Regions from separate parts of the Bradyrhizobium sp. DOA1 genome, predicted to be linked through region 2. Evidence: riboswitches for the same ligand, from Rfam matches in the RefSeq annotation. Region 2 holds a riboswitch; the other holds the start of a gene.
What was found. Region 2 has a riboswitch for S-adenosylmethionine ahead of metX (homoserine O-acetyltransferase MetX). Riboswitches for the same ligand answer to the same signal wherever they lie in the genome.
Positions count from the first base shown of each region.

Region 1: linked by a shared signal. The riboswitch ahead of SE91_RS33470 (O-succinylhomoserine sulfhydrylase) and the one ahead of metX (homoserine O-acetyltransferase MetX) in region 2 are both predicted to bind S-adenosylmethionine.

Region 1 covers NZ_JXJM01000001.1:7,222,662-7,237,864, forward strand. Annotated here, with positions in the region: gene SE91_RS33450 (MATE family efflux transporter) at 1-1,214, opposite strand, end outside; gene SE91_RS33455 (hypothetical protein) at 1,382-2,434, opposite strand; gene SE91_RS33460 (PAS domain S-box protein) at 2,540-2,953, opposite strand; gene SE91_RS33465 (2'-deoxycytidine 5'-triphosphate deaminase) at 3,120-4,256, opposite strand; SAM riboswitch at 4,337-4,416, shown strand; gene SE91_RS33470 (O-succinylhomoserine sulfhydrylase) at 4,491-5,678, shown strand; gene SE91_RS33475 (SGNH/GDSL hydrolase family protein) at 5,751-6,737, opposite strand; gene SE91_RS33480 (SGNH/GDSL hydrolase family protein) at 6,750-7,529, opposite strand; gene SE91_RS33485 (OpgC domain-containing protein) at 7,529-8,767, opposite strand; gene apaG (Co2+/Mg2+ efflux facilitator ApaG/CorD) at 8,949-9,341, shown strand; gene SE91_RS33495 (Hsp33 family molecular chaperone) at 9,356-10,375, opposite strand; gene argF (ornithine carbamoyltransferase) at 10,654-11,577, opposite strand; gene SE91_RS33505 (aspartate aminotransferase family protein) at 11,577-12,785, opposite strand; gene SE91_RS33510 (GcrA family cell cycle regulator) at 13,255-13,767, shown strand; gene phoB (phosphate regulon transcriptional regulator PhoB) at 14,008-14,715, opposite strand; gene phoU (phosphate signaling complex protein PhoU) at 14,738-15,203, opposite strand, start outside.
Region 2 covers NZ_JXJM01000001.1:5,879,640-5,894,842, reverse strand. Annotated here, with positions in the region: gene SE91_RS27120 (prephenate/arogenate dehydrogenase family protein) at 1-775, opposite strand, end outside; gene hisC (histidinol-phosphate transaminase) at 772-1,866, opposite strand; gene SE91_RS27110 (chorismate mutase) at 1,900-2,748, opposite strand; SAM riboswitch at 2,954-3,033, shown strand; gene metX (homoserine O-acetyltransferase MetX) at 3,124-4,320, shown strand; gene metW (methionine biosynthesis protein MetW) at 4,322-4,984, shown strand; gene SE91_RS27095 (alpha/beta fold hydrolase) at 5,096-5,959, opposite strand; gene SE91_RS27090 (TIGR02594 family protein) at 6,177-6,854, shown strand; gene SE91_RS27085 (MOSC domain-containing protein) at 6,982-7,770, opposite strand; gene clpB (ATP-dependent chaperone ClpB) at 8,013-10,652, shown strand; gene SE91_RS27075 (hypothetical protein) at 10,735-11,001, opposite strand; gene SE91_RS27070 (NHL repeat-containing protein) at 11,089-12,708, opposite strand; gene SE91_RS27065 (M23 family metallopeptidase) at 12,863-14,926, opposite strand.

The DNA.
Region 1 (15,203 bases), 1.3 Mb from region 2:
GCGCCTTGCGAGGAGAAATACATCGTCGTGGCAAGGCCGAAGAAAGCGTAGAACGGTCCGACCGTCGAGAGATATTGATGGCTCGCCGCGCGCACGGCCTCGCTGTCGGTGAAGATGTTGACCCAGAGATCGGGGAAGATCGCAACGAGACAGGCCGGCGCGCCGACCGCCACGAAGGCGGCAGCACTGGCGATCCAGGCGATACGCCGGGCGCGCGCGATGCGGCCCGCGCCGATCGCCATCCCGACCATCGGCACACAGGCGATGCCGAACGAGAACGCGATCGAGGTCAGCAAAAATTCCAGCCGCGCGCCGATGCCGTAGCCGGCAAGGATCGCAGTTCCGAACTGCGCCAGCATGTGGGTGAAGATCGAGATCGTCAGCACCGATTGCAGCGGCGAGAAGCAGGCGATGGCGCCGACCTTGAGGATGTCGAAGAACATCGCCCATTGGATGCGCAAGCCGCGCAGCCTCAGCACGATCCCGGCGCGGCCGGAGAACAGGTACCAGCCCATGATGCCGATGTTCATGCAATAGGCGATCAACGCACCGGCGGCGACGCCGCGCATGCCGAACTGCGGCACCGGGCCAAGCCCGAGGCCCAAGGTGCCACCGAGCACGATCTGCCAGGCCGCGGAGTTGAGAATGAGGAACGACGGCAGCTTCATGTTGCCGGTGCCGCGCAGGACGCCCGCCATGGTGTTGAGCAGCCAGGGTAGCACCGCACCGCCGAAAAACACCTGAGTGTAGGCGACGGCGTGCGTCAGCACATCGCCACGGCCGCCGAGCAATTCGAGAAGGCGCGGCCCGAAGATCAGCATACTCAGCATGAAGACGAGACCGAAGCTGATGCCGATCATCAGCGCGTGCATCGCCAGCGTGCCGGCGCGTTCGCGGTTACCGGCGCCGAGCGCGCGGGCGATGGCGGAGGCCACCGCGCCGCCCATGGCACCGCCCGACATCGTCATGGTCAGGATCACGGTCGGAAACACCAGCGCCATCGCAGCCAGGGCCTCGACGCCGAGCCGGCCGACATAGGACGTCTCCGCGATCACCACACAGATGCCGGCTGAGAGCCCGATCACGTTCGGCCAAGCCAGCGAGAGCAGCGTGCGCAGGATCGGTCCATCCGTCAGCGCGCTCTTGATCGGCTGCGGAGGCGGCGGCAACGGACGCTCTTGTTCATCGACCGGGATTTCGGCGATGTCGGACATGTCCTCTCCCGGGCACGAGCGCCATTTTTGCGGCGCGGCAATGAACAGGTGTGCCAATCAATTTCTTCGCGCGCGAGGCGCGGCAGGGCTTGTTAGCACGGCGCGCGCCGATTCCTCCTGCGCAGGGTGCAGGCGTGCTCTGCGGCAGCGCATTCCAAGGGGTGAAACTACTGGAGTGTCCACACCAGCGGCGGGCGGCCGCCCTTGGCTGGACGCATGTGCACGCCAATGTGCCGCCCGCATCCCGCAGCCAGGCCTTCGAACAACCCCTCAAGCACCTTGGCGCAAGCGGGGTGATAGTCGGTGACGTCGTCCATCAGCTTCCAGCTCTGCTGACTGATTTCGAACGTACCTTCGGATTGCGCCATCTCGGCGGCGTCATCCTGCGCGGCGAACAACGCGTTCAAGAACGAGGCAAATTCGCGCGCACCACCGCGGCTCATCGACAGCGCGGCTGCGACCTCGTCGAAGTACTGCATCCCGATCAGCTTGCCGGTGAGGTGCAGCAGATAGCCGGCGTCCTCGGGGCCGAACAGCTGCACCATGACCGGCGCGGCGGTGCGGACATATTCCATCGCATAGTTGCGATAGGCTTTCTCGAGTCGTGGTTTCGGCCAGCTCGCAACCGGCAGCGCCGGCGCGGTGTTCGCGTCGAACAGCGGCGCCTCGAGGTGACGCGCAAACACCAGACGCTGGTCGAGCTCCAGCGAATGGTCGTATTGATGATAGTAGCCTTCGAGGCCGTCCTGGCCATCGACGCTCTGCTTGGTGCAAACGAAGCCCAGCCTGATATCGCCGAGCGCGACGCCGTTGTTGGCGTGCCAGCCGCGCAACATCGCGCGCGAGACCTCGCCGGGCACCCCGCAGATCGCGGTGCCCTTCCAGATCCAGCGTGGCGGCGGATAGCGGATCCAGGCCTTGATGTCGCTCTCATACATGTATTCGACATGCACGCCGCCGATCCAGTTGGAGAGATAGTGATATTGCGCAGCGGCGACCGCCGGCGGCAGATGGCTGAGTCCGAGCTTTTCGAGCCCGGGCAGGAAGCGCTCCTGCTGCTGGCGGCGGAACACGCGGAAGACGAATTCGGCGGCATTCGCATTCCCGCGGCGCGTGACAACGGTGAGAATGAGGCCGGTGAAGTAGGCGTGATAGAGATCAGCGATCGCCCGCCAGCGCTTCCATTGGGCTTCCTGCGCCGTGTCTGATGCAGCGGTCATGTTCGCTCCCGATCGTTGTTTTGATCGAGTGTGTCACTGCGTCAGTTTGCAGGCAACATGATGCGCGTGCAGGCCGCTCTGCGCAGCACGCCCGTCAATTCCGCATCACGAATTTTGTGCCGACCTGGCCGCCCGCTCGCGCTCGACGCGTTCGGTGACATCGCGCGCCATCGCCACAGATCCCTGCACGGCACCGCCTGCATCACGCACCAGCGCGAACGTCATCTCGATGTAGAGCTTGCGCCCGCTCTTGTGCAGCGCGCGGGTCAGCGTCGGCCTGCCCGCAAGCTTCATCGCGCCGCTCGCAAGCGCGGCCTCAAAACCTTTCCAATGCGCGGCGCGCAAATGCTCGGGAATGATCAGGTCGAGGTTCTGGCCGAGCGCTTCGTCCGCCGTGAAACCGAACAGCGCGGTCGACGCACGATTCCAGCGCATGATCGTGCCGGAGCGATCGGAATAGATCAGCGCGTCGGCGACGTCGTTGAGGATGTTTGCGTTGAGATCGGATAGATCGGTCATGTCGTCACCTCGCACACAGCCCGAGCCCGTTTCGCATCCTGCCACACATCAGTGTCATCGCCCGCGAAGGCGGGCGATCCAGTATTCGAGGCAGCAGTGACTGAATCGAGAGGCTGCGGCGCACTGGATGCCCGGTCAAGCCGGGGCATGACAGTAAAGTGTGGGGCTACACCCGAAAATGCTTCGATAGTTTGAGGCCCTGCGCCTGGTAGTTCGAGCCGATACGCTGGCCGTACATCGCATCGGGGCGGGCCAACATCTTCTCGTAGACGAGGCGGCCGACGATCTGGCCGTGCTCGAGGATGAACGGCACCTCGCGCGAGCGCACTTCGAGCACCGCCCGCGATCCTAGCCCGCCCGCGCCGGCATAGCCGAAGCCGGGATCGAAGAAGCCGGCATAGTGCACGCGGAATTCGCCGACCAGCGGATCGAACGGCACCATTTCGGCGGCGTAGTCGGGCGGAACCTGAACGGCTTCCTTGGAGGCGAGGATGTAGAACTCGCCGGGATCGAGGATCAGGCTACCGTCGGGACGGGCCGAGATCGGCTCCCAGAAATCCTCCACCGCATAGCCGGAGCGGCGATCGACGTCGACCACGCCGGTATGGCGCTTGGCGCGATAGCCGACGAAGCCGTTCGCTTTCTCGCCCGACAGATCCACCGACACAGCGACGCCGCCCGAGAGGTCGGCATCGTCGATGTCGACGAGGCGCTCAGTGGCATGCAAGCCATCGAGCTCGTCGGCGTTGAGGATGGCATCGCCGGTGCGAAAGCGTACCTGCGACAGGCGCGAGCCCTCGCGCACCAGTACCGGAAACGTCTTCGGGCTGATTTCGGCATAGAGCGGGCCGTGATAGCCGGCGCCGATCATGTCGAAGCGGCGGGTGCCGTCGGCGATCACACGCGTGAAGACGTCGAGCCGGCCGGTCGAGCTCTTGGGGTTCGCAGCCGCGACGATCTCCGGCGGCAGCGCGAGGCTCTCCAGCAGCGGCACGATGTAGACGCAGTTGGTCTCCAGCACCGCGCCGTCCGCGAGGCTGAACTCGTGCAGCTTCAACTCGTCAATGCGCTCGGCGACGGTGGCGCCGGGACCCGGCAGGAAGCTGGCGCGGACGCGATAGGCGATGTCGCCGAGGCGCAGATCGAGGCTCGCCGGCTGGATCTGGCTTTCGACGAAATCGTAGGCAGGCAGGATGAGCCCCGCCTCCGCCATCGCCGCGATCATGCGGTCGGGCAGGATACCATTGGCGTCGGCAGCGACCGTGAACGTCAACCGAGGGACCTCATCAGGGAGCAAACACATCCCGACATACGGGAAATATGAGCCTTTTACGGCTATCCGATGGACGCCTTGACGGAAAGGGCATTGCGGAATATGAGCATCACTTATCCCGTGGTGATTTGAGCCGGCCGGCTTGCAGCCACGTTAAATAAGTCGCTAAACAGGCCGGGGACCTCTGTGATCCCGGCCCGTGGAGATATCCAGGCCGGTTTTTTTGTGACCGGTTTCGACGAGACGGTCATATCGGAGGGTCCTATGTCGAAGTCACCTGCCACCTACCGCCCCGAAACCCGCCTGGTCCATTCCGGCACCCTGCGCTCGCAATATGGCGAGACGTCGGAGGCGCTGTTCCTGACGCAAGGCTATGTCTACAACAGCGCCGAGGAATGCGAGGCGCGGTTCAAGGGCGAGGATCCCGGCTTCATCTATTCCCGTTATTCGAATCCGACCATCGCGATGTTCGAGCGCCGCATCATCGAGCTCGAGGGCGCTGAGGCTGCACGTTCGGCGGCCACCGGCATGGCGGCGGTGACGACGGCGATCCTGGCGCCGCTTAAGGCCGGCGATCACGTCGTGGCTTCGCGTGCGCTGTTTGGCTCCTGCCTCTACGTCATCCAGGATCTGCTACCGCGCTACGGCATCGAGACCACGCTGGTCGACGGGCTCGATCTCGACCAATGGCAGCGGGCCGTGCGGCCGAACACCAAGACGTTCTTCCTGGAGAGCCCAACCAACCCGACGCTCGACGTGCTCGACATCCCGTCCATCGCCGAGATCGCACACAAGGGCGGTGCGCGGCTCGTCGTCGACAACGTGTTCGCAACCCCGATCTGGCAGAGCCCACTGGCGTTAGGGGCCGACGTCGTCGTCTATTCCGCGACCAAGCATATCGACGGCCAGGGCCGGTGCCTCGGCGGCATCATCCTGTCCTCGGAAGCCTTCATCGCCGAGCACATCCACAATTTCATGCGTCAGACCGGCCCGTCGATCTCGCCGTTCAATGCCTGGGTCCTGCTCAAGGGCCTGGAGACGCTGGGCGTGCGCGTGCGTGCGCAGACCGACACCGCAGCACGCATTGCCGAGGTACTGGCGAGCCATCCGAAGGTCTCGCGGCTGGTCTATCCCGGCCGCGCCGATCATCCGCAAGCAGCATTGGTGAAAAAGCAGATGCGCGGCGGCTCGACGCTGGTCGGCTTCGAGGTCAAGGGCGGCAAACAGGCGGCCTTCCGCGTGCTCAACGAATTGAAGCTGGCGAAGATCTCGAACAATCTCGGCGACGCCAAGAGTCTCGTCACCCATCCGGCCACGACGACGCATCAGCGCCTGAAGCCGGAGGACCGCGCCGCGCTCGGCATCAGCGAAGGCTTCATCCGCTTCTCTGCGGGGCTGGAGCATGCCGATGATCTGATCGAGGATCTGACCGCGGCGCTGGAGAAGGCGTGAGCGGCGAATAGTGAGTAGCGAATAGCGAGTGCAATCCCTATTCGCTACTCGCCATTCCCCATTCGCGTCTCGTCACATCGGCCGATACGCACGCACGTCCGCGGGAACGTTCACGCCCAGCCTGATCTGGCCGACCGAGCGGATGATGTCGTCGCCGAGCAGCTGGGCGAAGCAGGCGTAGCCCCAATCGTTCATGTGCAGACCGTCGGCGATGACGAAGCCCTCGACCGGGATCGACTGGTTCTCGTGCCAGTCGCGCATCACCTCGAAGCGCGGAAAGATGCCGACCTTGCGGAGCTCGGCAACCTTGCCAAGCAGCTTGATCATCTTGCCGGCGCTCTCGGCGCGCTGGTTGACGGCCGGCGAATATTGCGGATCGACCAGCACGATGTCGGCGCCGCCTGCGGCCTGGATTCGGGAGATGCCGTCCTCGACCAGCTTGGCGGTATCGCCGGGATCGAGGTTGCGCAGCACGGCGTTGGTGCCGACCTGCCAGATCACCATGTCCGGATGGACGTCGATCACCTGCGTCTGAAGGCGCTTCATCATCTCGGGCGCGTCCTCGCCGCCGACGCCGGCGTTGACGACGGTGATGTCGGCGGTCGGATAGTGCCGGCGCAGCTGCGCCGCGAGACGGTTCGGATAGTTGAATTCCGGCGAGCTCGCGCCGAATCCAGCGGTCGAGGACGAGCCGAACGCAACGATGACGACGGGCTGGCCGGCGACGAGCTTGCTTGCGACATGCGGCAGCGAGCCCATCGCCTTCGAGCCGCCCTTCGGCGGCAGGCAGGGCACGCGGCTGAAAATGTCGCCGGCGGATTTTGCGACCTCCTTCACCTTGTCGATGGCGCGGGCCGTGATGCCGCGCTGCTCGGGAGATGTCGCAGCGACGGTGGTTTGTGCGTGCGAGGCGGAGGCGGGATCAGCCGGCTGCGCGGGCGTCGTCTGTGCAGCGTGCGTCTGCGCGCGAGACGGCGACGCGGGCGTCAGCAACAGCAGCAGCGCCGCTGCGATCGCAGCCAGCGCTGGCGTCAGGCAAAAAGGGCGGAGAAAACTCATTAACGCTAGACCTCAATTTTGCTGCTGGGCCGGCTCCAGACGGGCTGCGTCGATCACGAACTGTGCCAACGCCCGGCCAAGGCAATCATGGACCTGTTTCGCCAGCTCAGGGCCGCGGGACGGGTTGAACAGGTCGAACTGGCCCTGCTCATTCCACTGCCGCATGATCGCGAAGCGATCGAACAGCGGGATGTCGTGCTCCTGCGCAACCACGCGCATATTATCGAGAAAAGGCTGCGCCGAGATCATGGTGTCGGTACGCGGGCTGTACTGCAAATTCATCAAGACGACGTCCGCCCCTGCCTTTTGCAACGCAGTAACCCCTTCGGTCACCGCGCCGCGAAAATCGTCGGGATCGATGGCTCGGATAGCGTCCACGGTCCCGGTCTGCCAGATGACCAAAGTAGGCGTTTTTGCTTCCATCAGCTTAACGAAGGTGCCGGCGGTTTCCTCGGCCGTCTTCTTGCTCTGTATATCTACGGAAACGTGCACCACTTCCGACGGCGGCAGCTTGTCCTTGAGGATTGCTTCCATCCGCGCCGGATAGGAGCTGCTCTCCGAGGATGGAATCGTGGTCGAGCGGCTGCCGATGACCAGAATCTCGAGCGGCTTGCCGGCCTTGACGGCATCGGCAACCCTGGGAAGCTGGCTTTCACTGGTCAGCAGATAGGACGGCAGTTCGCACGCGGGGGGCACCGCGGGGGCAGCAGGCACAGCATCGCCCGCGCGCGCCAGGGGCGCGGCGAGGCCACCGCATAGCAGGACCAGGCTCAGGAGAACCTTCGCCTTCATCAGCCCCCTCCCGCCAGATCGGCGTTCTTGGCTTTTGCACCGCTCTTGTCAGCCACGCGCTTGTACCACGAAATGAGCCAGGCTACCCCCCACATGATCAGGATTCCGGAGAGACTAATCAAGGCATGCATGCCCGCGCCACCTGAGACTTCCGCCAGGATGAAATGGCCGGCGAACGCCAGGAAGACGCCGAGACAGAAGATCTCCAGGGAATGCTGGCCGCACAGGATCAGCGGCCGCAGCCAGGGCGATTTCAGTCCCGGCCAGGTCCGGGGCAGGAAGCGCACCGTGAGCGCTGCCAGTGCCAGGAAATGCGCGAAGCGCAGCACATCGAGGTCGGTCTTGTTGATCGGATACATCCATTGCTCGATCCGCTTCGGCATGAATTGGGAGAGCTGCGGCACGTACCAGGTCAACGTCACGTAGAACGCCGCCACGAGATAGGCGATCGAGATCCACATCGTCACCGGCGAGGCCAGGATACGCGACATGCGCCGCGCACCTCCGAGCGCGCACCATGCGCCGAACACGAACAGCAACTGCCAGGCGAAGGGATTGAACGCCCAGAAGCCGTTCGGATAGGCCGACAAATAGAGATCGTACTCCCAGGTGACCGCGTAGAGCAGCACCGAAAGCCCGAGCGTGACGTCGGGCCGCCATTTCATCGACCACAGGATCAGCGGCAGCGCCAACATCAGGACGATATATAGCGGCAGCACGTCCATGTTGACGGGACGGAAACGCAGCAACAACGCCTGCACGATCATGACGTCGGGCTGCTTGAGGAACTCCATGATCCCCATCTCTTCGGTATAGAGCGGGTTCTCGAACCTGGTCGCCACATAGGAGATTTCGGCAAGGAAGATCGTGAACAGGAAGACGTGGGCGACATAGATCTGCCAGACCCGGCGCAGGATGCGCGCGGTGGCGATGAGGACGCCGCTCTCCAGCATCGCCCGACCGTAGACGAAGGCGGCGGTGTAGCCGGAGATGAAGATGAAGATCTCGGTGGCGTCGCTGAGGCCGTAATTGCGGATGGTGAACCAGGTCAGCAAACTGGGCGGCAGGTGATCGATGAAGATCAGCCACAGCGCCAGCCCGCGAAACAGATCGAGCCGCAGCTCGCGCTCGCCGATGGCCGGCAGCGTGATAGCCGAGGAGACCACGCGCGGCTTCGCCCCCGCGGGTTTGGCGGTTCCCGCGATCGTCGATCCCGTCACTTGGTCGGCAATGGTCATCGGGGGCCAAAAACCCTTCCGCAAATCGCGACGTGTCAAGCAGTGTACCGATCCGGCCGATCTCTCGCAAAGCGGCCGGATCACATCGCGGTGTCCTTCCCCGCGAATTCTGGCGGGACGATGTCGCCAAGGCCGTCTCGCGGCGTTTGGTTCCCGGCCGGGGAATCGGTATGATGGCCGCATGTACCGCGCCGTGACCCGCCAGATCGAAGTGACCGTCGAGCCGAACTTTGTTCCGGAGCAGTCGTCGCCTGACCGCTCGCGCTATTTCTGGTCCTACACCATCGTCATCACCAATTCCGGCGAGGAGACCGTGCAGCTGAAGACGCGGCACTGGATCATCACCGATGCCTCCGGCCGCCAGCAGGAGGTCAAGGGCGAGGGCGTGGTCGGCGAGCAGCCGATTTTGGCTCCCGGCGAGCGCTTCGAATACACCTCCGGCGTACCGCTGACGACCGCCTCCGGCTTCATGACCGGCCGCTACCAGATGGTTAGCGAAAGCGGCGAGCGCTTCGAGATCGACGTGCCGACGTTCTCGCTCGACAGCCCCGACAACAAGCGGGTGTTGAACTAGGGGGCAGAGCGACGCTACGCGTCCTCCACGCCCGCCTCATCCGGCGTGAACTGGTACACCGACGAGCAGAACTCGCAGGTCACGACGACCTTGTCGTCCTTCACCATCGCGGCGCGATCGTCAGCCGAAAAGCTCTTCAGCATGGAGGCGACCGCATCGCGCGAGCAGGAGCATTGCGCTTTCAGCGACAGCGGGTTGAACACACGCACACCACGCTCGTGAAACAACCGAAACAGCAGCCGCTCGCCGGAGAGCTCGGGATCGATCAGCTCGACGTCCTCGACGGTCTCGATCAGCGAGCGCGCCTCGACCCAGGCGTCGTCTTCCGTGACGCTGTGCACCTCGGTGCCTTCGGGCGCATCGCCGGGATGCAGGTCCGCCTGCCGTGCGCGCTCCGGCGCCTTCGGCAGGAACTGCATCAGCATGCCGCCGGCGCGCCAGCGATGCTTGCCGCCGTCGCTCGAGCGCCATTCCTCGCCGACCGCAAGGCGCACGCGCGTCGGGATCTGCTCGGAGCGCAGGAAATATTCGTGGGCGGCCTCTTCCAGGCCGCCGCCGTCGAGCGCGACCAGGCCTTGATAGCGGCTCATGTCGGGGCCCTGATCGATGGTCATGGCGAGATGGCCGCGGCCGAGCAGCGCGCCGGAGTTCAAGCCAGAATCCTTGGCCTCGCCGAGACGCGCGGCATCGTAGCGCGCGTAAGCGCGCAGGCGATCCGGGGCCATGTAATCGACGACCAGGAACGACACCGGACCGTCGGTCTGGGCCTGGAGGATGAAGCGCCCCTCGAATTTCAGCGCCGAGCCGAGCAGCGTCGTCAGCACGATGGCCTCGCCGAGCAGCTTGCCGACGGGCGCGGGATAATCGTGCTTGGTCAGGATGTCGTCGAGCGCCGGGCCAAGCCGCACCAGGCGGCCGCGCACGTCGAGCGCATCGACCTCGTAAGGCAGCACGGCGTCATCGATCGGAACCGCTGATGGTGCGCGAACCGGGCCTTCGGGCCCGGCTTTCATGTCAGGAGATTGGGAAACCATGGCGCTCTATCTGGGGTCTGAGATGGGGATTGGAAGGGGGTGCGATCCGGATGCAGAATGGATCACACGAAAGCACGACAAGATCAGTGTCGTCCCGGGACTCGCAAGGCGCGAGCCCGGGACCCATAGCCACATGATTACATCACAACGCGAGATGACAACCCCGAGTCCTCGCCAAACAACTTCCTGTGGCTATGGATCCCGGATCGGCGCGCCGCTGTGCGGCGCTTGTCCGGGACGACAGTGTGTGCAAGGCGGTCGCCGGGCTTCCACCGGTGCTACTTCACCGCGTCGAAGCACCAGGCCAGGATGCCCTTTTGCGCGTGCAGGCGGTTTTCGGCCTCGTCGAACACGACCGATTGCGGGCCGTCGATCACCTCGTCGGTGACCTCCTCGCCGCGATGGGCCGGCAGGCAGTGCATGAACAGCGCGTCGGGCTTGGCCAGCGACATCAGCTTGCCGTTGACCTGGTAGGGCTTCAGCACGTTGTGACGATGCTCGCCCTCCTTGTCGCCCATCGACACCCAGGTGTCGGTGACGACGCAGTCGGCGCCCTTCACCGCGGCTTCCGGATCGGTGCCGAGCACGATGGGCGCGTTGGTCGCCTTGATCCAGTCGCGCATCACCTTCTTGGGTGCGAGCTCCGGAGGCGTCGCAACATTGAGCTGGAATTTGAAGCGCTCGGCGGCGTGCGCCCAGGACGCCAGCACGTTGTTGTCGTCGCCGGTCCAGGCCACCGTCTTGCCCTCGATCGGGCCGCGATGCTCCTCGTAGGTCATGAGGTCGGCCATCACCTGGCAGGGATGCGAACGGCGCGTCAGGCCGTTGATGACGGGCACGGTCGCATAGGCGGCAAGCTCCAGCAGCGCCTCGTGATTGAGGATGCGGATCATGATGGCGTCGACATAGCGCGACAGCACGCGCGCGGTGTCGGCGATGGTCTCGCCGCGGCCGAGCTGCATCTCGGCGCCGGTGAGCATGATGGGCTCACCGCCGAGCTGGCGCATGGCCACGTCGAACGACACCCGCGTCCGCGTCGAAGGACGCTCGAAGATCATCGCCAGCGTCTTGCCTTCGAGCGGCCTGACCGGCTGATGCGCCTTCTGCTTCGCCTTCATGGCGGAGGATGCGGCGAGCATGCGCTTGAGCTCCGACAACGGGAGCTCGTTGATGTCGAGGAAGTGTCTCGGCGACTTGCTCATCAGCTTGCCGCCCGCTTGGTCTGACTGGACGAGATCGCAGCGCAAGCACGCTCGAGCCGCCCGACGCTGTCCTCGATCTCGGCTTCGGTGACGATCAGAGGCGGCAGGAAGCGCACGACATTGTCGCCGGCACCGACCGTGAGCAGCTTTTCGTTGCGCAAGGCGGCAACGAGATCAGCCGAAGGCACCACCGCCTTGATGCCGATCAGCAGACCTTCGCCACGGACTTCGCTGACGATATCGGGGTGGCGGTCGATCACGGAGGCGAGCTTCTGCTTGAGCAGCAGCGACATCTTCTGCACGTGATCGAAGAAGCCGGGCTTGAGCATGACGTCGAGCACGGCGTTCGCAGCGGAGATCGCGAGCGGATTGCCGCCGAACGTCGAGCCGTGTGAGCCGGGCCCCATTCCGGCAGCCGCCTCCGCCGTGGCGAGCACCGCGCCGATCGGGAAGCCGCCACCGAGCGCCTTGGCGAGCGACATCACGTCGGGCGTGACGCCGGTGCGCCGGTGCGCGAAGAGATCGCCGGTACGCCCCATGCCGGTCTGCACCTCGTCGAAAGCGAGCAGAAGACCCTTCTCGTCGCAGAGCTGGCGCAGCGCCTTGAGGAAGGCGGGCGTCGACGAACGCACGCCGCCCTCGCCCTGGATCGGCTCAATCAGGATGCCAGCGGTCTGCGGGCCGATCGCCTTCTTCACGGCCTCGATGTCGCCATGCGGGACCTGGTCGAAACCGTCCATCGGCGGACCAAAACCTTCGAGGTATTTTGCAGATCCGGTCGCGGCCAGCGTCGCCAGCGTGCGGCCATGGAAGGCGCCTTCGAAGGTGATGATGCGATAGCGTTCCGGATGGCCCTTGGAGAAGTGATGGTGGCGGACCAGCTTGATCACACCCTCCAGCGCCTCGGCGCCGGAATTGCAGAAGAACACGAAGTCCGCAAAGCTCTCGTTGCACAGGCGCACGGCGAGCTTCTCGCCATCCGGGCTCTGGAACAGGTTCGACATGTGCCAGAGCTTCGTCGACTGCTCCTGCAAGGCCTTGACCAGCGCCGGATGGCAATGGCCGAGCGCGTTCACCGCAACACCCGAGGTGAAATCGAGATAGCGATCGCCATTGGTCGCGATCAGCCAGCAGCCTTCGCCGCGCTCGAAACCAAGGTCGGCCCTGGCGAAAACGGGAAGCAGATGCGGCGCGGCGCTGTTGGTCATGACCATCACTTGGATGTTGCATTTGAATGTTGAGACCTGCCTGGCATGCCTTGCGCAGCGCACCATTGACCGGTCCGGAAAACGAAACGTGCCGCCTTTTAAGGGCGGCACGCGGCACTATCTTATGCCTGGCAAGACGGGTGTCAATGCCGCCCGGAAAGCCTCGCGAAACGCTGATTCCGTAGTCTTGCGGTGCCGATTTTGCGGGGTTTTCACCACGGAACATGTGGAAGCGAGTCGGCGGACTCTTGCGCGGGAGTCACGCCATATTGTAGCGTTTGGACTGTCAGATACGACATCTCGTGCAGCGGTTCTGATCCCAAGAGTCCTCATGTACCGGCGTAAACGTTCGGGCGCTCGTTGCGCGCCCGGCGAGCCTTAAGGGATTCTGGCGGCACGGGTTTTTTCAAGGCTTAGGCATTCGCTGCGAGGCCCCAGGATGGCGGCGCGCAGCGAGGGAAAGGGTGCAATGACGGTTTTGACCTGGTCCGATGATCGCGTCGAGCAGCTGAAAAAGCTCTGGGAGGCCGGACTTTCGGCCAGCCAGATCGCGGCTGAGCTCGGCAATGTGACCCGCAATGCCGTGATCGGCAAAGTGCACAGGCTCGGCCTGTCCGGCCGCGCCAAGAGTCCGTCTTCGGCCGCTCCGCGGCCGCGCAAGGCACGCCCGGCGCAGCACATGATGCGGGTGACCCGTCCGATCTCGCGCGGCAACACCGCGCTGGCGCAGGCCTTCGAGGTCGAGGTCGAGGCAGAGCCCGTCACCTACGACAACGTGGTGCCGATGAGCCAGCGGCTGTCGCTGCTGGAATTGAACGAGGCGACCTGCCACTGGCCGGTCGGCGATCCCTCGAGCCCGGATTTCTTCTTCTGCGGCGGCAAGGCGCTCTCCGGCCTGCCCTACTGCGCCCAGCACTCGCGCGTCGCCTATCAGCCCGCAGCGGATCGCCGGCGCGCGCCGGCCAAGCCGAGCACGCGGTGAGCGGGGTTTAACTGACTGCAAGGACAGCAGCCGTCGCGCGATGACGGCTCCAATTGCTCGGTGTCACCCCCGCGAACGCGGGGATCCATAACCCAAGGGCGCAATTGTTGCGCGAGATGGTCACACCGAGTCGTCGTCAAACCACGTCTTGTGGTTATGGGTCCCGGGTTCGCGCTGCGCGCGCCCCGGGACGACAGCTGAGATTGTAGCCACAGCTGCCAGCGAACAAACTCAAAAACCTTACGTCTGCTCCGCCTTCGCAAACCGATCGTCGAGCGCATAGCCGGCACCGCGGACCGTGCGGATCGGGTCCTGCTCGCGGCCGAGATTGAGCAGCTTGCGCAGGCGGCCGATATGGACGTCGACGGTGCGTTCGTCGATGTAGATGTCGCGGCCCCAGACGCTGTCGAGCAGTTGCTCGCGCGAGAACACGCGGCCCGGATGCTCCAGGAAGAACTCCAGAAGGCGATACTCGGTCGGGCCGAGATCGATCGGCCGGCCCGAGCGCGCGACGCGGCGCTTGTCGCGGTCGAGCTCGATGTCGCCATAGGCCAGCACAGTGGCGAGCCGCTCCGGGCTTGCCCGCCGCAGAAGGCCCTTCACCCGCGCCAGCAGCTCCGGCACCGAGAACGGCTTGACGATGTAGTCGTCGGCGCCGGTCGCAAGACCCCGCACCCGCTCGCTCTCCTCGCCGCGCGCGGTGAGCATGATGATCGGCAGCTGCTTGGTCTCGGGACGGGTGCGCAGACGCCGGCACAGCTCGATGCCTGACAGCCCCGGCAGCATCCAGTCGAGCACGATCAGATCGGGGATGTGTTCCTTGAGGCGGGTGTCGGCGTCGTCGCCGCGCATCACCGTCTCCACGTCATAGCCGTCGCCTTCGAGGTTGTAGCGCAGAAGCTCGGTGAGAGCTTCTTCGTCTTCAACCACCATAATGCGTGCGCCCATGTGGTCGTCGCTCCTTAAGTCGTCAGGTATTCGGGACCGTCGTGGCGAAGGTCGTCATGTCGCCCTTCGGCCGCTTGTCGGTCATCGCCTGACCCTCGATCATGTAGAACACGGTCTCGGCGATGTTGGTGGCGTGGTCGCCGATCCGCTCGATGTTCTTGGCGCAGAACATCAGGTGGATGCAGAACGAGATGTTGCGCGGATCCTCCATCATATAAGTGAGGAGCTCGCGGAACAGCGAGGTGCAGATGGCGTCGACCTCCTCGTCGCCCTTCCACACCGCCATCGCCGCCGGCAGATCATGCGCGGCATAAGCGTCCAGCACCGACTTGACCTGCTGCTGCACGAGGTCGGTCATGTGCTCGAGGCCGCGAAACAGCTTCAGCGGATGGAAGTCCGCATCCAGCGCGGCGACGCGTTTGCCCATGTTCTTGGCGAGGTCGCCGATGCGCTCCAGATCGGTCGCGACGCGCATGGCGCCGACGATC
Region 2 (15,203 bases):
CCTCGGTGAAGGTCCCGAGCATCTCCAGCACCGCTTCCTTGTTGGCGAGGAAGACGTCCCGCCACATCGTCGGATCGGAGGCCGCGATGCGGGTGAAGTCGCGAAAGCCGCCGGCGGAGAATTTGATCACCTCGGATTCCGTCACCTGCGCCAGCTCGTCGGCGGTGCCGACGATGGTGTAGGCGATCAGATGCGGCAGATGGCTGGTGATGGCGAGCACGAGATCATGATGATCCGGCGTCATCACCTCGACCTTGGCGCCCATCGCTGCCCAGAAGGCACGCAGGTGCTCAGTCGCCGCTGCGTCAGTGCCGTCAGGCGGGGTGAGGATGCACCATCGGTTGATGAACAGCTCGGCGAAGCCTGAGTCCGGCCCCGAATGCTCGGTGCCCGCGACGGGATGCGCCGGCACGAAATGAACGCCTTGCGGCAGATGCGGGGCCATGTCCCGGACCACCGCACCCTTGACCGAGCCGACGTCGGAGACAATCGCCCCCGGCTTGATATGAGCAGCGATCTCCTGTGCCACGGGCCCGCAGGCGCCGACGGGAATGCAGAGGATGACGAGATCGGCGTCCTTCACGGCCTCCGCGTTGGTCGCCACCACCTCGTCGACGATGCCGAGCTCGGCGACGCGCGCGCGTGTCTTCTCCGAGCGCGCGGTGGTGACGATCGTGCCCGCCAGGCCCTGGAGCTTCGCGGCGCGCGCGATCGAGCCGCCGATCAGGCCGAAGCCGATCAGCGCCACGCGCAGGAAATGCGCCTGCGTGCTCATTTGCCGGCCATGAAGTCGCGCAAGCCCTCGACAACGAGGCGGTTCGCCTCCTCGGTGCCGATGGTCATGCGCAGCGCATGCGGCAGGCCGTAATTCTTCAGCGCGCGCAGCACCAAGCCCCGCCTAGTCAGGTAGGCGTCGGCCGCATCCGCGGTCTTGCCCTCGGTCGGGAAGTGGATCAGCACGAAATTGGCGACGCTCGGGGTCACCTTCAGGTCGAGCTTGCCGATCTCCTCGGTCAGCCAGTTGCGCCAGGTTTCGGTGAACTGCTTCGACATCGCCTGGTGCGCGGTGTCCTCGATCGCGGCGACCGCGGCGTACATCGCCGGCGTCGACACGTTGAAGGGGCCGCGGATGCGGTTGACCGCGTCGATGATGTGCTCGGGCCCGAACATCCAGCCGATGCGCAGTGCGGCAAGTCCGTGGATCTTGGAGAAGGTGTGCGTCACCACGGTGTTCTCGGTGGTGGCAACGAGCTCGATCCCCATTTCGTAGTCGTTGCGCGAGACATAGTCGCAATAGGCGGCGTCCAGCACCAGCAGCACGTGCGACGGCAGCCCGGCGCGCAGCCGCTTGACCTCGTCGAACGGCACATAGGTGCCGGTCGGATTGTTGGGGTTGGCGAGCCAGACCAGCTTTGTCTTCGGCGTCACGGCGTTAAGGATAGCGTCGACGTCGCAGGTGAGGTTTTTCTCCTGCGCGATGACGTTCTTGGCGCCCACGGCCATGGTCGCAATCGGGTAGACCAGGAAGCCGTGGGTGGTGGAGATCGCCTCGTCGCCCTGACCGAGATAGGTGTGCGCGAGCAGATTAAGTATCTCGTCGGAGCCGGCGCCGCAGATGATGCGGTTGGGATCGAGCCCGAAGGAGCGGCCGATCGCCTCGCGCAGCACCCGCGAGGTGCCTTCCGGATAGTCCTCCAGGTGATCGGCGACGCGCTTGAACGCCTCGATCGCTTTCGGCGAGGGGCCGAACGGCGTCTCGTTGGCCGAGAGCTTGAACACCTTGCGGCCCGGCTCGGCGACCGGGCTCTTGCCGGGCGTGTAGGGCGCAATATCGAGAATGCCGGGATTCGGCACGGGGCGGGACATCTTCAACTCCGGGTAGGCTGGGCGGCTCGCGACTTACGATTTCGCCCCGGTCGGGGGCACCGTATAGCGCGTTGCGTGGCTGCCGACGAGGGCCGTGGAGCGCACCGAGGCCCCCGCCTCGATCAGGGCAGCCCTGATTTTGTCGATGCTGGTCGCATGCGTGACCGAGACCAGCAGGGCCGCGCCGTCGAAGGCGGTGTCGGGCACCGCCACGATCTCGGCCAGCGGCGACAGGGCGCGCGCGACCTCGGCGTTCCAGCCCGACACGCGCACGCTGAAGGTCTCGACCTCGGTCACCAGGGCGCTGTCGGCGACGCGCGAGATCGCGAACACCGGCAGCGCGGCCGGATGGTCGGCGCGCTCGACGAAAGGCATCCGCGCGATGATTTTCGGCGCGCCGTCCGCTTCCAGCTCCAGCCACCACGGCGTGCGGCTCGACGTCGCCGAGACCAGCGCCAGATCGCCCTTGGATTTCGCCACCGCTTCGACCGCAGCCTGCGCGCTGAAATGTGCGACGTAAGGCACCGTGAAGCCGAAATGGAAGCGCGCGGAGTCGCGCATCGCCGGCTCGCTCACCGAGATGTCGGCATGCACGGAGAACGGCGCCTGGACATAGGTGAAGGTCGAGATGATGACGCGCCAGATGCTCTCGACCGTGTCGAGCGGCAGGATGCCGCGATGGCGCTGCACGATCTCGCGCATCATCGAAGCCTCGCGCGCGGGGCGGAACGCCGAGCCGACCTCCTGGGTCTGCTTCACCTGGATCAGGCGGTCGATGATGTCGCCGCGCTGCATCAGCAGGCGATGCATGCCCTCGTCGATCGCATCGATCTCCTTGCGCAATTCCTGAAGCGATGGTGGCGCGGGCGGACGTTGGGACATGTCTGACGAGCGTTGTTGAAAGGCGTTCCAATGCGGATCGGCCAGTGCCGTCACCGCCGCGGTCGATGTCCTGATTAGGCAGTCAGCGCGGCGAAAGCAAAGAGAAATGCAAAGGGAAATTAGGCCCTTTCGGCCCGCAGGCTGGAGGCAAATCTGGCCGATCCCGGTCGCGACTTGACGAAAACCGCCTAAGCCAGTAGATTTTTGCCTGTTCCGTGGTCATTTGAGCCGGCCGGCTTGCAGCCACGTTAAAAAACTCGCTAAACAGGCCGGGGACGCTTTCGATCCCGGCCGAACCTATCGTTCAGGCCGGGTTTTTCATGGCCTGATGTCACTGCGGTCTGAAGTCCGATCGCACATGAGGTCGATGGTCAGATGGGCAGCGTCAAGTCGATTCCGAGTCCCGCGATCAGCACCGATGATCGGTCGCATGAAGTGGATCATCCGAGCTCGGAGGTCGCGCATTTCGGCGCCGATCAGCCGTTGCGGCTCGATTGCGGCGTCGATCTCTCGCCGTTCCAGATCGCCTATCAGACCTATGGCGAGCTGAACGCCGACCGCTCCAATGCCATTCTGATCTGCCATGCGCTGACCGGTGATCAGCATGTCGCCAATGTCCATCCCGTCACCGGCAAGCCGGGCTGGTGGGAGACACTGGTCGGACCCGGCCGACCCATCGATCCCAAGCACTACTTCATCATCTGCTCCAACGTGATCGGCGGCTGCATGGGTTCGACCGGGCCGGCCTCGATCAACCCAGCCACGGGCAAGGTGTGGGGTCTGGACTTCCCCGTCATCACCATTCCCGACATGGTACGCGCGCAGGCGATGCTGATCGACCGGCTTGGCATCGATACGCTGTTTGCCGTCGTCGGCGGCTCGATGGGCGGCATGCAGGTGCTGCAATGGACCGCGGCCTATCCTGCCCGCGTCTACTCCGCGTTGGCGATTGCCTGCTCCACGCGGCATTCGGCGCAGAACATCGCCTTCCACGAACTCGGCCGCCAGGCCGTGATGGCCGACCCCGACTGGCACAATGGCGGCTATGCCGACCGCGGCATCCATCCGCATCGCGGCCTCGCGGTGGCGCGCATGGCCGCGCACATCACCTATCTCTCCGACGCCGCGCTGCACCGCAAGTTCGGCCGCCGTATGCAGGACCGCGAGCTGCCGACCTTCTCCTTCGATGCCGACTTCCAGGTCGAGTCCTATCTGCGCTACCAAGGCTCGTCCTTCGTCGAGCGTTTTGATGCCAACTCCTATCTCTATCTAACGCGCGCGATGGACTATTTCGACATCGCCGCCGACCATGGCGGGGTGCTCGCCAAGGCGTTCGCCGGCATCAAGACGCGCTTCTGCGTGGTCTCCTTCACCAGCGACTGGCTGTTTCCGACCTCGGAATCCCGCGCGCTGGTGCACGCGTTGAACGCGTCGAGCGCGCGGGTGTCGTTCGCCGAGATCGAGACCGATCGCGGCCATGACGCCTTCCTGCTCGACGTGCCCGAATTCTTCGACATCTCCCGCGCCTTCCTGCAATCGGCAGGCAAGGCCCGCGGACTGAAGGGTAGCTAAGATGTCCGTGCAGGAAGTGTTGCCGCTGGACGGCGTTGCGACCAGGCAGTCCGGTGATTATCGCGCCGATCATCGTCTGGTGGCCGACATGGTCAAGCCGGGCTCGAAAGTGCTCGACGTCGGCTGCGGCGAGGGCGATCTGCTCCAGCTGCTGGAGATGCGTGGCATCGACGGCCGTGGCATCGAGCTGTCGCGCGAGGGCGTCAACCGCTGCGTCGCCAAGGGGCTCGCCGTGGTGCAGGGCGATGCGGACACCGACCTCGTCAATTATCCCGACGATACGTTCGACTATGTGATCCTGTCGCAGACGCTGCAGGCGACGCGGCAGCCGCGTGTGGTGCTGGAGAACCTCCTGCGCATCGGCCGCCGCGCCATCGTGTCGTTCCCGAATTTCGGCTTCTGGAAGATGCGGCTCCAGCTCCTGATCGGCGGCCACATGCCGCGCACGGAGAATTTGCCGGCGACCTGGTACGACACCGCCAACATCCATTTCTGCACCATCAAGGATTTCGTCGAGCTCTGCGACGAGATCAACGTCAAGATGGAGCGCGCGGTGGCGCTCGATCTCTACGGCCGTCCGGTGCCGCTGAACCTGCCGTGGTGGGTGTGGAACATGTTCGGCGAGCAGGGCGTGTTTCTGCTGAGCCGGGGTGGAGGGAAATAGTCTCTCCGTCATTCCGGGGTGATGCGAAGCATCGAGCCCGGCATCCATAAGCACGATCGTGAGTATGGATACCGGGCCTGCGCCTTCGGCGCGTGCCGGAATGCGCTCGTTCTAGTGCGCCGCCAGCGACCGCGGATCGCGCGCCGGCCATCGTCCGGCCTCGACCAGCGTGACGAACCGCTCCACGCTCGCGTTGAACAGCGCGGGCTCTTCGAGATTGAGCACGTGGCCCGATTTCGGAAACATCGCGAGTCCGGCCGCCGGCAGATGCTTCTTCAGGAACAGGCTCGGTCCGACGCACGGATCGTCCTCGTCGCCGCAGATGATCAGGGCCGGCGTCGCAGCGCCCTTGATCGCATCCGTCATCGTGTAGATCGAAGGACGGCCGCCCTGGAAGCCGCGCATCGTGCGCGCCGAACCGTTGGCGTCATGACGCGCAAGGGCGGCGTAGAAGTCGGCGTGGCCGCGCGGGTCCTTCACCAGGAAGGGAATCCGGCTCGGCGCCTCGCGCGTGACCTTGGCAACCTCGGCGGAGCCCAGCGTCTCGAACTGCTCGGCATTAGCGCGGCACTGCTGGCGCCAGGCATCGAGATTCTCGAGCTCCGAGCCCGAGCCGACGCCCGCCAGCGTCATCGACAGCGCGCGCTGCGGCGCGTTGAGCCCGATCTGGAGCGATGAGTAGGCGCCCATCGACAGTCCGACGAGATGCGCGCGCTCGATCTTGAGATGATCGAGCACCGCAAGCGCATCGGTATAGAAGTGTTCGTAGGTGTAGACCTCGCCGTCGGGCACGTCCGATGGCGTGTAGCCGCGCGCGGAATAAGTGATGCAGCGGTGGCCGCGCGAGAAGTAGCGCATCTGCGGCTCCCAATTGGTGTAGTCGGCCGCGAACTCGTGCAGAAAAATGATCGGCGATCCCTGGCCCGCCTCCTCGAAATAGATGCGGACGTCGTCCCTGGTCGTGGCGTGGGGCATTAACTGTTTCCCTCTCTTCAAGCCGCCTTTCGAGGATTGCAGTTAACGCTGTTGTCCGCAATGCGGCAGCATCAAATCAGCACCGGCGCAAAATCATCGCAGCCATTCGCCGACGCGTGGCGTCTTTTTCTCGCCACATCGGGCGGCTTAACGGCCAGACGGAGGTCGGCCACCGCACGAGTGGCTGGAAATTGGGGGTGTCAACGAAGGATGAAGAATGTTGGAGTTGTTTGCGTCTCGCCTGTCGCGTTGTTTTATCGCGCTGGCGATCTTCTTCGCGGCGGTCGCCGTATTCGTTTCTCCGGCCTCAGCGCGGCCGCATCATCGTCATAGCGCAGAGCGGCACGGTTACGTGCATCACGCCAGACATCATCACAGCCGTCACTACCGCCACCATGCCCGCAGCTCGCGCTTCGAGCGGAGCGTGGCGCAATTGCAGGCGAACGGATTCGGTAACACCTTCGCGAGCTATGATCCGAACGCAAATGGCGGCATGGCCAACAACGGAATGGTCAACAGCGCCGCAAGCAGCGGCAGCTTCGGTGGTGGATCGGGCCTCGTGTCCGAGGCGCGGCGCTATCTCGGCGGCAATCCGACCGGGCGCGGCCGCCTGTGGTGCGCGCGCTTCATGAACATGGTGCTGCAGCACACCGGCCATCAGGGCACAGGCTCCGACATGGCGAGTTCTTTCGCGCGGTACGGCACCCGTGTCTCCGGTCCGCAGGTCGGCGCCATTGCGGTGATGTCGCGCGGCGGCCGAGGCGGCCATGTCGGCATCATCACCGGCATCGATGCCAAGGGGAATCCGATCATGATCTCCGGCAACAGCGGCAATCGCGTCCGCGAAGCCCCTGTCTCGCGCGGCCGGATCTATGCGTATGTGATGCCGAATTGAGGAAGGGATGGTGCCGTAGGGTGGGCAAAGGCGCGCAAGCGCCGTGCCCACCGGCGGTGCGTCAACGTTCGCGAACCGAATTGGTGGGCACGCTTCGCTTTGCCCACCCTACGGCAGCGGTGCTAGCTCACACCAGTTTCGGCTGCTCCACCGCCACCGCGTCTCCAACGCCGATCTCGCCACCTTCGATCACCTCGGCATAGATACCGCAATCCATGTGGCCGAGATGACGCGAGAGCGTCGGCGGTATCTCGAGATCGCGCTTGGCGGTGACAGGGTCCACATTGGTGGCCGGGCAGCGGACGATGCGCTTGACCACTTTCAGGCGGACCTCACCAATCGCGAGCGTCTGGTCGACGAGGTCGAGCTCCGACCAGGCCGGCCAGCCCTTGACGTAGAGATTGGCCCGGAAGCGCAGGGGATGCACCGCGGCGCCGCCCAGCATGGCCTCGATGGCGCGGACGCTATCGAGATTGATGATGGACACGACCTTGCGGGCGACGTCGGAGAAGCTGTGGTTGCGGCCGGACAGCACCTTTGGCGGGCCCTTCAGCTCCGGCTGAAAGTTCTCGCTGAAATAGCGCTCGATGGCGGCGCGCCCCTCCGCGGTCTCGAGATCGCCGGTGGCGACGATCTGGCCGTCCTTGCGGATGGTCAGGCGGCTCGTCGCATCGTCGAACCGGCTGTCGAGGGACGCCAGCCGCTCATTGCGCGCCAGCATCAGAAACTGGATCTTCGGCTTCCAGCTAGGCGCTTCGGGATCGAAGCCGCTCGGCCCGTTCTCGATGGCGTAGCGGCGGTCGGCGGGCAGGGTCTCTCCCCGCCGCAAGGTCACGTGAGGCAGCGCCTCGGGCGTCAGGCCCTTGATCGGGTAGCGGTAGAGGCCGGTGATCTCGGCGGTATGGCTGGCTGTCATGCCGCTACTTAGGGGATTCGACCGGCCGGCGCCAAGCGGGCGGATCAGCGCACGAAATTGTGAACTCGCCTCTACCGATCCGAGGGCACGCTTCCCACATCTGGGTCAGTCCGGCGCCAGCGCCGGCTGATAAACGACCGCTTGCTGTGTTGAGGAACGTCAACGCGTCAGGCGGAAACCCAATGAAGATGCCGTTCGGGGTGCCTTAGAGGGCCCTGAGGGCAGGCCGAGGGACAGAAAAGATGAATATCGACAAATACACCGAACGCTCCAGGGGCTTCATCCAGTCCGCGCAGTCGCTTGCGATGCGCGAGGGGCACCAGCAATTCTCCACCCTGCACGTCCTGAAAGTGCTGCTGGACGACAATGAAGGGCTCGCTGCCGGTCTGATCGACCGTGCGGGCGGCAACTCCCGTGCAATTCTCAAGGCGACCGAGGACGCCCTCGGCAAGGTGCCGAAGGTCTCGGGCGGCGGCGCCGGTCAGATCTATCTGGCGCCCGAGCTCGCCCGCACTTTCGACGCGGCCGAAAAGGCCGGCGAGAAGGCCGGCGACAGTTTCGTCACCGTCGAGCGGCTGCTGCTCGGCCTGACGCTGGAGAAGACCAGCGAGGCTGGCACCATCCTCAACAAGGGCGGTGTCACTCCGCAAAACCTCAACGCGGCGATCGAGGCCCTGCGCAAGGGCCGCACTGCGGACTCCGCCACCGCCGAGAACGCCTACGACGCGCTGAAGAAATATGCCCGCGACCTGACCCAGGCGGCGCGTGACGGCAAGCTCGATCCGGTCATTGGCCGCGACGAGGAGATCCGCCGCACGATTCAAGTGCTCTCGCGACGGACCAAGAACAATCCCGTGCTGATCGGCGAGCCCGGCGTCGGCAAGACCGCGATCGCGGAAGGCCTCGCGCTGCGCATCGTCAACGGCGACGTGCCCGAGAGTCTGAAGGACAAGAAGCTGCTGTCGCTCGACCTGGGCGCGCTGATCGCCGGCGCGAAATATCGCGGCGAGTTCGAGGAGCGGCTGAAGGCCGTGCTCCAGGAAGTGACCGGGAGCGAGGGCACCTTCATCCTGTTCATCGACGAGATGCACACGCTGATCGGGGCCGGCAAGGGCGACGGCGCGATGGACGCCTCCAACCTGCTCAAGCCGGCGCTTGCCCGCGGCGAGCTGCACTGCATCGGCGCGACCACGCTCGACGAGTATCAAAAGCACGTCGAGAAGGACGCCGCGCTGGCGCGGCGCTTCCAGCCGATCTTCGTCAGCGAGCCCTCGGTCGAGGACACCATCTCGATCCTGCGCGGGCTGAAGGACAAGTATGAGCAGCACCATGGCGTGCGGATCACCGATTCCGCGCTGGTGGCGGCGACGACCCTGTCCAACCGCTACATCACCGACCGCTTCCTGCCGGACAAGGCGATCGACCTCATGGATGAGGCCGCGGCGCGGCTGAAGATGCAGGTCGATTCCAAGCCGGAGGAGCTGGACTCGCTCGATCGCGAGATCATCCGGCTCAAGATCGAGCAGGAGGCGCTCAAGAAGGAAAGCGATGTCGGCTCCAAGTCCCGGCTCCAGACCCTGGAGAAGGACCTTGCCGATCTCGAGGAGAAGTCTGCTGCCCTGACGGCGCGCTGGAGCGCGGAGAAGAACAAGCTCTCCGACGCCCAGAAGCTGAAGGCGGAACTCGACGGTCTTCGTGTGGAGCTCGCCAACGCGCAGCGGCGCGGCGAATTCCAAAAGGCCGGCGAGCTCGCCTATGGCCGGATCCCGGAGCTCGAGAAGAAGATCGCGGATATCGAAGCCAAAGAGAACTCCGGCGAGATGATGGAGGAGGCGGTGACCGCCAACCACATCGCGCAGGTGGTCTCGCGCTGGACCGGCGTGCCCGTCGACAAGATGCTGGAAGGCGAGAAGGAGAAGCTCCTGAAGATGGAGGAGCAGCTCGGCAAGCGTGTCGTCGGCCAGGCCGAGGCCGTGCGTGCGGTCGCGACCGCCGTGCGCCGCTCGCGCGCGGGCTTGCAGGACCCGAACCGGCCGACCGGCTCGTTCATGTTCTTAGGCCCCACCGGCGTCGGCAAGACCGAGCTGACGAAAGCCCTGGCGGAGTACCTGTTCAACGACGAGACCGCGATGGTCCGCCTCGACATGTCCGAATACATGGAGAAGCACTCGGTCTCGCGGCTGATCGGCGCGCCTCCCGGCTATGTCGGCTATGACGAGGGCGGTGCGCTGACCGAAGCGGTGCGGCGCCGGCCTTACCAGGTGGTGCTGTTCGACGAGATCGAGAAGGCGCATCCCGACGTTTTCAACGTCCTGTTGCAGGTGCTCGACGACGGCCGCCTCACCGATGGCCAGGGCCGCACCGTCGATTTTCGCAACACGCTGATCATCATGACCTCGAACCTTGGTTCGGAGTATCTGGTGAATCAGCCGGAGGGCGAGGACACCTCGGCCGTGCGCGAGCAGGTGATGGGCATGGTGCGGGCGCACTTCCGCCCCGAATTCCTCAACCGCGTCGACGAGATCATCCTGTTCCACCGCCTGCAGCGGAGTGAGATGGGCCGGATCGTCGAGATCCAGTTCGCGCGGCTGCAGAAGCTGCTCACTGATCGCAAGATCGTGCTGACGCTCGATGCCGCCGGACGCGACTGGCTCGCCGCCAAGGGCTGGGACCCTGCCTATGGCGCAAGGCCGCTGAAGCGCGTGATCCAGCGCTATCTCCAGGACCCTCTCGCCGAGATGATCCTCGGCGGCGACGTCAGGGACGGCGACAATGTCGCGATCTCGTCCGAAGGCAACGTGCTGACCTTCAACGGCAAGGCACCGCAAACCGCGGAGATCGCCCAGTTCGAGGCGCCTGTGGCGAAGCGGAAGCTGAATTGAGCGTGGGCGTTTGACGCTGAGACGATAAACCGCCCCGGGGAGCGCATCTCTCCGGGGCGTTTTTGTCGTGCCGGTAGGTTCGTCAACCGACAGCAGACGCGGAGCCCGGATCGGCCGGGCCTTCCTCCTCGTCGTCCCCTTCGAGCTCCGACAAGATATCCACCAGCTCGCGCACACGTCCCTGCGCCAGCGGCCGGAGATCGTTGATCAACGGCTCGTCATTGGCGAGCCAGGCCTGGGCTTCGGCAAGCTCCTCGACGGTCGCGCCGGTTCCGATGATCTGGGCAATGGTGACGTCGTCGGCCCGGTCCACGGACTTGACGACATCGTCACGTGAGAGGCGCGTCATGAGCGATCCTCCTGCTGGTCGGCTTCCGTCAACCTCTAACCGGCAGGTCCGCGTGCGGGTTCCGCTGCCCCGGCCTTCCGGCGCATGCTACTTCTTCACTGCCTTGTAGATCGCGTTCTCCACGTCCGACGAGAAGTAGATCACGCCGCTTGCGCCGACCGCCACTCCAGTCGGAACATGCGTCGGCAGGCCGCCCGGTGCGCCCACGAGGCCGATCGGAAGATTAGCCACGATCTCGGTGATCTTGCCGGTGTCCGGCGCGATCTCGATCAGCCGCTTGGTGCCGACTTCCGCCACGACCAGCTTGCCGTCGCCCGTGCGCGCGATGCCTTCGGGCAGCTTCAGCTCCTTGGCGACCACGGTCTTTTCGCCGTTGGCATCGATCCGGGACACGGTGCCTGCAAAAGCCTCGGTGACGTAGACCTCGTCAGCCTTGCCGCGAACGAGACCCACAGGTCCCTCGAGGCCGCCGATCAGCGTGGTGCGATCCTTGCCGTGCTCACCGCCGACCTTGACCAGGGACTTGGTGCCGAGCTCGGCCACCAGGATGTTGCCGTCGGCGAGCATGATCGCGTCATGCGGCGCCTTGAAGCCGTGCAGCATGTCGCGCGTTGCGCCGGTCTTGCCGTCGATCACCTGCACGGTGCCGGTGAACCAGCTCGACAGGATCACGTCGTTGCCCCGCGCCGTCGCACTCATCGGATATTCGAGAGTGACGCCTGCGGCATGCATGCGCGCCTTCTCGGTGACATCGCCGGTCGCCCCGTCCACGGTGCGATAGGCGAAGACGTCGGCGACGTGGATCGTATCCTTGCCGTTCTCCGAGGTGACGCCGATGCCGCCGGGCAGAGCGAGCTTGCCGATGATGATCTGCTTGGCCTGCCCGGTCGCGGGATCAATCTCCTGGATGCCGTTGTCGGCCATGTTGGAGACGTAGATGCGGTCCTGGCCATCGATCGCGAGATTGTCCAGCGACGGCTTCAATTGTGCGATCATGGTTTTGGTGCCCGATTTGGGATCGACCCTGACGAGCTGGCCGAGCGCGGTGTCGACCACGAAGAGGTTGCCCTTGGAGTCGAAATTCACCGCGGCCGGCACCTTGAAGCCGTCGGCGACGACGGTGAGCTCGGCCTTGTCGACGTCGACCTTTGCGACCTGTCCCTTGAACCAGAGCGGACCGTAGAGCTTGTCGTCGGGGCCGAATTCGAAGCCGTTGAGGCCGCCCATCTTCTCCATGATCTGGCGCGGCGGCTTGACGCCCTCGATGTCGATTTCATAGAGCGCATCGCCGAGGAAGACGGTGGTGGCGTAGAGCCTGCCGTCCTTGCGGAAGGCGAGCGAGTTGATGCCGGGAAGCCCGGAGGCGAGCTTCTTGATCGGGCCATCGCCCTTGCGCACATAGAGATCGCCGGCGAGGAAGCCGGTCCAGGCCATGGTGCCATCAGGCGCGAACGCGATGTCGTCGGCCATTCCGACCGGGGCGGGGACTGCAACCTTGGCGGTACCACCCGCGATGTCGACTTCGTAGAGCGCCGCGCCCGCGACGCTGCCGGCAAAGAGACGGCCGGCCTTGTCGATGCCGAGCCCGTGCACGCCATGGAATGCCGAGCCCGGGACCAGCTTGGTGACCTCCCAGGTTTCGGCCGAGACGCTCGTGGTGGAGAAAAGCGCAGCGACGACTGCTGCGCAGGCGAGCCTGTTCTTCATGGCGAGACCTCCTTTTTTTGGAAAGTATTCGCCCGTCAATCCGCTTTGGCAAACGAAACTTGACGTTGTGACGCCGCAAAGCGGCCTGCGCTCCGCAGCGTCTCCCGTTTGAAATCCTGTTTGAAAATGCCCGGCCGCTACAGGCCGGCCGCTATCAGCGGTTGCTGACCTGCAACGGTCCGCCGGTTGCATCCGACATGCGGGCGATGGCACCGCCGCGGCCGCTCATCATGCCGTCGAGCCGGTCGCGCTCCTTCTCGAAGCTTGCCAGCATCGGACCTTCCAGCGAGCGCCCGCGCGGCAGCTTCACGCGCATCGGGTCGACGAAGCGGCCGTTGACCAGGATCTCGTAGTGGACGTGCGGGCCGGTCGACAGGCCCGATGAGCCGACGAAGCCGATCACCTGGCCCTGCCGCACCTTCTTGCCGACTTCCATGCCCTTGGCGAAGGCCGACATATGGCCGTAGGCGGTCTCGTAGCCGTTGGAATGCTTGATGCGGATGTACTTGCCGTAGCCGCCCTCGGGGCCGGCCTTCTCGATCATGCCGTTGCCGGAGGCGAAGATCGGCGTGCCGTAGGAGGTGGCCCAGTCGACGCCGGTATGCATCTTCACGTAGCCGAGGATCGGGTGGCGGCGGCCGCCGAAGCCGGAGCGCATGATGGCGTTGTTGACGGGCTTCCTGACCAGGAACTTCTTCGCGCTCTTGCCGGTCTCGTCGTAATAGTCGACGACGCCGTCGTCGGGGCTCTGGTAGCGGTAGTATTTCTTGGTCTCGCCGCCGACGGTGAGCGAGGCGAACAGCACCTCGTTCTTCTCGGTCGCGGTCACGCCTTCGTCTTCGCCGGCATAGAACACGTCGAACGAGTCGCCCGGCTGCACCTTGCGCTGGAAATCGACGTCGTAGGAATAGATCTTGATCATATCCTCGATGACCGGCATCGGCACCTTGTTGCGCATCGCGGTCTCGTAGATGCTCTGGTAGAGCCGGACGCCGGAGCCGTCATCATCGTCATCGTCGTCGCTGCTGGCGTTGGCTGCCGCGTCGGCGACGGTGTTCATGCTGGAGACATCGACCGCGACGTATTTGCCGAGATCGGACAGCGCCGCGATCGCCTCGACCATGGTGTCGTTGGCGACGACGACGCGGTAGGGCTGCAGGCGCGCGCCGGGGCTCGCAGGCGCCATCAGGATGCGGAGCTTCTCGCCTTCCTTCAGGCCGCCGTCGCGGCCGCGGGGGCCGAGCGTTACGGTGATCGCCTTGATCTCCTCGGCGGTGGCGCCGAGATCGCGCAGCACGCCGGCGACGCTGTCGCCTTTCTTGACCATGTGGACGCGTTCGCCGTTGGGATTACCGCCGGTGATCTGCTCCTTGGTCTTGGGCAGCAGCGTGACGTTTTCGGGCACCACGCGCGTCTCGAAGCCGGCATAGGGATCGGACGACGAGGATTCGGGAGCGTAGGCGCTTCGGATGTCGGAGGGGCCGGTCGCGCCGGACACATCGGCGGTGGCATTGGAGAGCGAGGCGTAGCGCACCCCGCCATTGCCGCGCCAATTGGCGGCATCGCGCACCCGCATCAGGATGTCGTCGAGCGCCACCACGGCGGAAATCTTCGCCTTCGGCAGCACCGGCGACAGGTCCTTGGTGACGAAGGAGACTTCGGCGTCGGGCTCGACGGCCTCGGGATTGTTGGGATCGTCGGAGGCGGTCTTTGGATCGGAGCCGACGTCGGTGAGCAGGCGCTGCGCGTTGAACGGCGGGATCTTCGCCGACAGATCGCTCGTCGTCATCGACAGATTGCCGGCGATGCGGACGAAGGGGCGCACCCGCATCACGTCGCGGTTGCCGACGCGGGCGACCGTGGAGACGCGCATGATGTTGCGCGAAGCCGTGGATTCGCTGGGCGGCGGCAGGCGGTCGCTCTTGTGCAGCGTGGCGGCGCGATCGCCAGCGCCGAAGGCACCGCGTAACGCGCCTTCGACCCGCTCCGGCACTCTGGCGAAGGTCATCTCGCCGTCGAGCGACGCGAAAACGGCGCCGCCGATCAGGGCCGCGCCGCAGAGTCCGGTCAGAATCGTCCCGCTGAACCATTGCACCGAGACGCGGCGCCGATCGATGACGGCGGCCTCAGAACCATCGACGGACAGCGGCGGCTCGTGGCCGAGATCGATGATCCCGGTCTCACGCCCGTAAGCGCCGCGTGACGTCCTCTGGTTCAACCCAAGTCCCCCGATTCAACGACCCAAAAGCCCGGTTTCGAGCCGCTTCCCCGGTCGCCCTCTTCGAGGCGTATCGCAGGAAAACGGCACGCCGCATAGGCGCTCGCGGTCAGAAGGCCCCAACGAAGGGCCGGCCGGAATTACGAACAGCTAAACGGAAAAAGGTCTCTCGATGTCTCTCGAATGTCGGAAGAAGGCCGCGTCATCTGCAAGATCGCCTTCCTCTGACCCCATCAAAGTCGCCGGCAGCCCCCACTGGCATCACCCGCGATTCAAG